Regions from separate parts of the Nonomuraea sp. LPB2021202275-12-8 genome, predicted to be linked through region 2. Evidence: riboswitches for the same ligand, from Rfam matches in the RefSeq annotation. Region 2 holds a riboswitch; each other region holds the start of a gene.
The links. A riboswitch is a leader RNA that binds a small molecule or an ion and turns the genes downstream of it on or off. The one in region 2 is predicted to bind cyclic di-AMP.
Positions count from the first base shown of each region.

Region 1: linked by a shared signal. The riboswitch ahead of V5E28_RS04895 (CHAP domain-containing protein) and the one ahead of V5E28_RS36465 (glycoside hydrolase family 25 protein) in region 2 are both predicted to bind cyclic di-AMP.
Region 3: linked by a shared signal. The riboswitch ahead of V5E28_RS09160 (C40 family peptidase) and the one ahead of V5E28_RS36465 (glycoside hydrolase family 25 protein) in region 2 are both predicted to bind cyclic di-AMP.

Region 1 is NZ_JBAHWD010000002.1:232,235-234,489, forward strand. It holds gene V5E28_RS04890 (YciI family protein) at 1-350, opposite strand, end outside; gene V5E28_RS04895 (CHAP domain-containing protein) at 538-1,203, opposite strand; cyclic di-AMP (ydaO/yuaA leader) riboswitch at 1,217-1,354, opposite strand; gene V5E28_RS04900 (Gfo/Idh/MocA family protein) at 1,474-2,255, opposite strand, start outside.
Region 2 is NZ_JBAHWD010000029.1:60,308-62,562, reverse strand. It holds gene V5E28_RS36470 (hypothetical protein) at 1-153, shown strand, start outside; gene V5E28_RS36465 (glycoside hydrolase family 25 protein) at 270-1,001, opposite strand; cyclic di-AMP (ydaO/yuaA leader) riboswitch at 1,014-1,149, opposite strand; gene V5E28_RS36460 (lysine N(6)-hydroxylase/L-ornithine N(5)-oxygenase family protein) at 1,526-2,255, opposite strand, start outside.
Region 3 is NZ_JBAHWD010000004.1:138,423-140,677, reverse strand. It holds gene V5E28_RS09165 (3-isopropylmalate dehydrogenase) at 1-230, opposite strand, end outside; cyclic di-AMP (ydaO/yuaA leader) riboswitch at 330-470, shown strand; gene V5E28_RS09160 (C40 family peptidase) at 735-1,127, shown strand; gene V5E28_RS09155 (class I SAM-dependent methyltransferase) at 1,145-1,960, shown strand.

The DNA of each region.
Region 1 (2,255 bases), on a different contig from region 2:
GGCATGTCCGTCGCGTCGAAGACCTGCCAGACGTCGAGTCCGATGCCGTCATGTCCCGGCGGCACCGGAACGCGCAGCGCCCATTCGAGAGCCTCCTCCCGGGACTTGACCTGGATCAGCCAGAACCCGGCGATGAGCTCCTTGGCCTCGGCGAACGGGCCGTCGATCACCTTGGCCTTGCCGCCGCTGTAGGCGATCTGCGCCCCCTGCGAGCTCGGGTAGAGCCCCTCGGCCGCCAGCAGCACGCCCGCCTTCACCAGGGCCTCGTTGTAGGCCATCATGTTGTCGACCAGCTCCTGGCTGGGCATCACGCCGGCCTCGGTCTCCTCGCTGGCCTTGCCCACGATCATGAACTTCACGGTGCGATCTCCCTCTCGTCCGGACGGCTCCCTGCGGGGCCCTCATCGACGCGTCGAACCACCGGCGGCCGGATCGACACACGTGTGGAGATTTTTCCGGAAACGTGGAGAGCGCGCATCCGCAACCGGGATGCGCGCTCTCGACGGGGCAAAGTACTGCGGGGTGAAGTGGCCGCTATCAGGCGGCGTACCGCGGGTAGCCGTAGCCGACGACCTGCGACTTGGGACGGACGCGCTCCTCGACCTTGCCGTTGCCGGTGTTGCCTTCGATCGTGGAGATCGTGCCGTTCCGGTTGTCCTTGACGACGAAGCCGACGTGCTGGATGGAGTCGATGCTCTTGCCGCCGTTCCAGGAGAAGAAGACGACGGCTCCGGGCTTGGCGACGGTGCCCCAGCGGTTGTTGTTCTTGAACCACCTGGCATGCGTCACGGTGTAGGCGTCCCAGCCGACCTGGGGACGGGCGCCGGTCTGCTCGCCGACCCAGGAGACGAACATCGCGCACCAGGCGGCGTTCAGGTAGGCGGTGGGGTCGCCCCCGTCGCGCCGGACGGTCTCCATGGCGCGGGGGGACCGGGCGTACCACTGCTGGAACTTGGTGCCGCCGCCGCGGGCGTTCTCGGACGTGCCGACCTGCTGCCTGGCCAGTTCCAGGACCTGTGAGGCGGTCACATTGATCTTGTTCGCGTCGTCGGGCTTGTTCTGCTTGGAAACGTTATCCTGCACGGCGGGGGTCGCGTAGGCCGGAACGGCGGCGGTGCCCAGCGCGGTGGCGATGATGGTCGCGCCGAGGGCGGCGCGCAGGTGGTCTGACTTCAGGGCACGAGCAAGACGGTGCTTCGCCATCGAGGGGGTTAACTCCTTGCTTCCATGCCGCTTACCGGGTTAGCTGACGGGTTCGGGCGTGGAAGCTGCCCTACGGCACCGATGGTGCCGATTCACCCCAAAGGACGTGGGTCCCCGGTTCCGCACATGGCGGATTCAGCGGTCACAGGGGGATCCTGTGATGCGTACATTGCGATGGTTTGGCAACGAACGGATAAACCGGACGTATGCCTCGAATGCCCCACAAGGTAATACACACGGCAAGAGGATTACAAGCGCATAAACCGCCAGTTAGGGGACTTGCCCGCGAGCGTCGGCCAGAAGTCCCATCATGGCAAGGGTTTCGTCAAGAGGCATGATCGCGCTCTCCGTCCGATTCTTTACCAAACAGGCCCTGACCTCGCGCAGCTCTCCGGCGTAGCCGTTGTCCGCGGGATCGAGCACGTGCTCCTCCGGCTCCATCGACGGCCCGCTGAGCACCACCCGCCGCGGCGCCCAGAACGGGGCGTCGATGTCGGCGCGCATCTCGGTGCCCACCACGCTGGCGGAGTTGGGGTAGTGGCCGAGCAGCGAGACGTCCACCAGGGCGCGCCTGCCACCCGGGTAGAGCAGCACCCCGGCCGCCTCCGCGTCCACCCCCGAGGGCGCCAGCGAACCCGTCAGGTGCATGCCCGACGGCATGCCGAGCAGGAGCTGAGCCAGCCCGAGCGGGTAGATCCCCAGGTCGAGCAGCGCGCCCCCGCCAAGCTCCGGCGCCCAGAGCCGGTGCGCGGGATCGTAGGGCAGCGCGAACCCGAACGAGGCGTGCACCGAGCGGATCTCGCCGAAACGGGGGTCGGCGGCCAGCATCTGGATGAGCGGGTTGAACCGCATCCACATCGCTTCCATCAGGAACACCCCGGCCTCGCGGGCCAGGCGCACCATGCGCTCGGCGTCGGCCACGGTGGCGGCGAGCGGCTTCTCGCACAGCACCGCCTTGCCCGCCGCGATCGCGGCCTCGGCCACCTCGAGGTGCTGGGCGTGCGGGGTGGCCACGTAGACGGCGTCGACCGCGGGGTCGGCGCACAGTTCGG
Region 2 (2,255 bases):
GACCGCATCGCCGAGCGCGTAGCGAAGCTGCCTCCGCTGAAGGAGGGCAGGCACTTCGAGCATGGCCCGGCCAAGTTCGTGTTCATCGCACTGCTCACCGCGGTGGCAGCCATGCACCTCATCGGGCTGGCCATCGTCATGCACTTCGCCTGAGAGCATGCCCAGGCGTGCGCCTGCCGGAAGTTGGCTGCGTGGGCGGTCGTGCCAGGTGTCTGCGTATGCTGCGGATCTCCGCTGCCGAAAGGGCTGAACTACGACCATAGCTCGCCTCAGCGCCGGCCGAGGGCGCGCAGCCCGTCGGGGGTGAGCGAGGAGACGTTCTGGTCGACGGGGGTGTCGGAGTACTGGTGGATGGTCCAGTACTTCCAGTCCGCGGGCGGGGTGACGGTGCCCTTGGGCTTGCTGTAGTGGGCCACCCAGAGGGGATATTCGGCCAGTCCCCTGCCGTAGGTGTCGGCGAAGTTCCATCCGCTGTAGAACATCGGGGTGATGCCGGTCGTGTCCTCGACGTAGGACAGCCAGGTCCTGGCCCAGTTGTTGACCTGTTCGACGGACAGGCCGTCGGTGGTCTCCAGGTCCAGCACCAGCAGGTCACCGCGCTTGCCGGGCTGGGCGTTCACCACGGACAGGAAGTGGTCGGCTTCGGCGACGGGATCGTTGCCGGGGTGACCGTAGTGGTAGGCGCCGCGCACGATGCCTTTCTTGTCCAGCTCCCGCCAGTGCCGGGCGAAGGTGCCGTCGCGGAAGCTCACGCCCTCGGTCGCCTTGATGATGCCGAACTTGGCGGGGCTGGCGTTCCAGTCGTGCTGGGGCTGGTAGTTGGAGACGTCCTGGCCGTAGGTGAGCGGGACCTGTTCGCGGCCTTGGTGAGCCGGCGGATGGTCGACGGCGTACGCGGGGCCGGTCAGGGCGACCGCCGCCAGGATCGCACCGGCGATGGCGTAGCCGGGGAGGTTCAGCAGGCGCCTGGGGGAAAGGGCGGCGAGCCGAGGCTCGGGCATGAGGGAATTGACTCCTTGCTTCCATGCCGCCTACCGGGTTAGCTGACGGGTTCGGGCGTGGAAGTGCCCTACGGACGCAAGGCGTCCGATTCACCCCAGAAACTTGGGTCCCCGGCTCCGCGAGATGCGGACTCGGCGGCCGTGCGCCGTCCCGAGGAGGGGGCTCGCCAGGACAGCGCACGGTCCGGTCAACGAATGGGCAACGGATGGGCGAGGGGAGCCCGATCCGTGTGCCACGATGAGGCAAAAGGTATATACAGCCCCATAAGTGCACAAGTAGGCAAACCTTACAGATGGCCTGACTGAGCCTTACCTGCCCCCGAAACCCCGTACCCGCCGGGGTTTTCGCGCTCGGTAAAATTTGGCAAAGGCCCGCACGGTCGTCATGGCGCCGCACGACCTCGACCAGGCGCGCCGATAGACCGACCTCGTCGAGGACGTCTTCGCGGGCGTTGCGTGGCGACGGCCGACCCCGTCGGCGTGACTCCGCCGGTCATCCCGATCGGCCGCCACCACGACGCGGCTCAGCGCGACATGGCGTAGGTGCCGCGGCGGAGCCGGTCGGCCATCGACTGGACGATCTCCCCCACCCGGACCGCGGTGTTGGACAGCAGGGTGGAGGTGAGGCCGTGGGTGTGCTCGGTGGCTCCCTGGACGTAGATGCCGCAGCGCACCGCCCGTGGGGTCGCGACGCGGTAGTCGCGGCCGATGCGCACGCCGCCGCCGGGCAGCCGGTCGCAGTGCTCGCCGATCGCGCCGAGCAGGGTGAGCGGGTCGGCCGGCCGGTAGCCGGTGGCGAAGACGATGACGTCGGCGTCCAGCAGGGTGCGCTCACCGGTGGGCAGGAACTCCACGGTGGCGCGCACGCCCGCCTCGTCCTTGTCGACGTCGACGAGCCGGGAGGCGTTGAGGATGCGCAGGCGCTCCTTGCCCAGCACCTTCTCCTGGTAGTGGCGGCGGTACAGGCCGTCGATGACCTCCAGGTCGACCACCGAGTAGTTGGTGGAGGCATGGTAGGCGCGCAGCCGCGACTTGACCTCGTCGGGCGCGGTGTAGAAGTGGTCGACGGCCACCGGGTCGAAGATGCGGTTGGCGAAGGAACTGTCGTCGGCGGGGGTGTAGCCGTACTTGGCGAAGACGGCGCACACCTCCGCGTCGTGGAAGACGGCGTGCAGGTGGTCGGTCACCTCGGCGGCGCTCTGCCCGGCTCCGACCACGACGAGCCGGCGCGGATCCCGCAGCTCGGGCAGCCTG
Region 3 (2,255 bases), on a different contig from region 2:
CTGGGGTCGCCGACGGCGCCGAGCAGGATCGCGTCATAGCCGCGCAGCTCCTGCAGCACGGCGTCGGGCAGCGTCTCGCCGGTGCGGTGGTATCGGGCGGCGCCCAGGTCGTAACGGGTGGCCTCGATCTTGGTCCCGACCGCATCGAGGACCTTCAGCCCCTCGGCCACGACCTCGGTGCCGATGCCGTCACCGGGGATGACTGCCAGACGAATGTTGCGCGACTCCATGGGCGTACCTTACCGGCTCGTCTCGGCTGACGAACACATGATCTCACGGGCCGGACATTTTACCTTTGTCCTATTTGCGGGGATTTGACCGTTTCGTTAGAGTTCCCCCAGCCTAATCCACACAGCACTGTGTGGAGCCGGGGACCCACCCCAACCTGGGGCGAATCGGCATCAACGCCGTAGGGCGCCTTCCAAGCCCGAGCCCGTCAGCTAACCCGGCCGGCCGTATGGAAGGACAGTCCCCTGTCTCGCATCGCCATTCTCCTCGCCACCACGGGTCTCGTACTCGCCGCCGCCCAACTGCCGGCGAGCGCGGACCCTGCGGACACCCCCGAAACCCCCCAAACCGCTGAAACCCCCCGCACCGCCGAAACCCCCCAGGCCGCCGAAATCCCCCACGCGGCCGAAACCCCCAAGAGCGTCACCCTCACCGCCGCCCAGGTCGAGAAGATCCGCAAGCGCAGCCGCCCCCAGCCCGCCTGGAAGGCCGCCCTGTCCTTCGCCATGGACAAGCGCGGCATCCCGTACGTCTGGGGCGGGACGAGCGAGCGCGGCTACGACTGCTCCGGCCTCATGCTCAGGGCGTACGAAAGCGCCGGCGTGAAGCTGCCGCGCACGGCCGCCCAGCAGTACTCGGCCTTCGGCAGGAAGATCGCCTGGGACGACCTCAAGCCCGGCGACCTGGTCTTCTTCAGCGGCCTCGGCCACGTCGGCATGATCTCCAAACCGGGCCACATGGTCCACGCCCCGCACAGCGGCGACGTCGTCAAGGAGGAACGCCTGTCCGCCTGGCGCCGCGACGCCTTCGTGGGCGCGGTACGGCCCGACCCCAAGGGCGTGCGCCAGGCCTCGAAGCCCGCCTTGATCCCGGCCATGCCCACCGCAAGCACCCTGTGACACGTAGCGTGTGAGGCATGGCAGCCGAGAAGGTGCATCTCACCAAGGAGAAGGCGACTCTCCTGGCCACCCTGTACGGCAGGGCCCTGGACGCGCGGTCACCGGAGCCGATCCTGGGCGACGACATGGCCGTCCAGGCGATCGAGCGGATCGACCACGACTTCACTGAGACGGGCATCACCCGCCGCAGCGCCGCCTCGGTGGCGTTCCGGGCCCGGTTCATGGACGAGTGGGCGACCGGCTTCCTCGCCGCGCATCCGGACGCGGTGGTGCTGCACCTGGGCTGCGGCCTGGACACCCGCGTCCACCGGCTGGACCCGCCGCCCACCGTCGACTGGTACGACGTGGACTACCCGGACGTCGTGGAGCTGCGCCGGCGCCTGTTCCCGCAGCGGCCCGGCTACACGATGATCGGCTCGTCGGTCACCGACCTGGCCTGGCTGGACCAGGTGCCGGGCGACGGCAGGCAGGTGCTGGTGATCGCCGAGGGGCTGTTCTACTACCTCGACGAGGCGGGTGGCCGGGAGCTCGTCCGGCGGATCGTGGACCGGTTCGCCGGCGGGCAGCTCGTGTTCGACGCCCTGAGCAGGCTCGGGCTCAGGCTGCAGGTGCTCAACACGCCGGTGCGCAGGGCGAAGGCCAGGATGCACTGGGCCGTCGACGGCCCCGAGCACCTGCTGTCGATCCATCCGAAGCTGCGCTGCGTGACCATGCTGAGCGCGCTCGACCTGACCGGACCCGGGTTGCCGCCGGGTTTCCGCGCGGCGGCTCGCCTGATGAAGCTGGTGCCCGGGATGGCCCGGGCAGCGGCCTTCTACCGGCTGGAGTTCTGAGGGACGCCGCCGTTGTCGCGGCGGTCCAGCGCCGTCTGCAGCGCCTGGGCCGCCTCGTCCTCGTGCTCGTCGGCGCCGTTCCAGGAATACATCTCGTACATGGGACTCAGCTCATTTCGCGAGGCGTCGGGAAGGTGAAGTCGGATCCCGGTCGCGAATCCGACCGGGCCTGATCTCGGGGTCCGGATCACGGACCGCACGAAGGGACTTACCGGCCGACGGCTCGCCGCTCACCGCGACGGGTCGCCGACCTGCCCTAACAGGCCCCGCCGCGGCAGGTAATAAGTACGAGAAC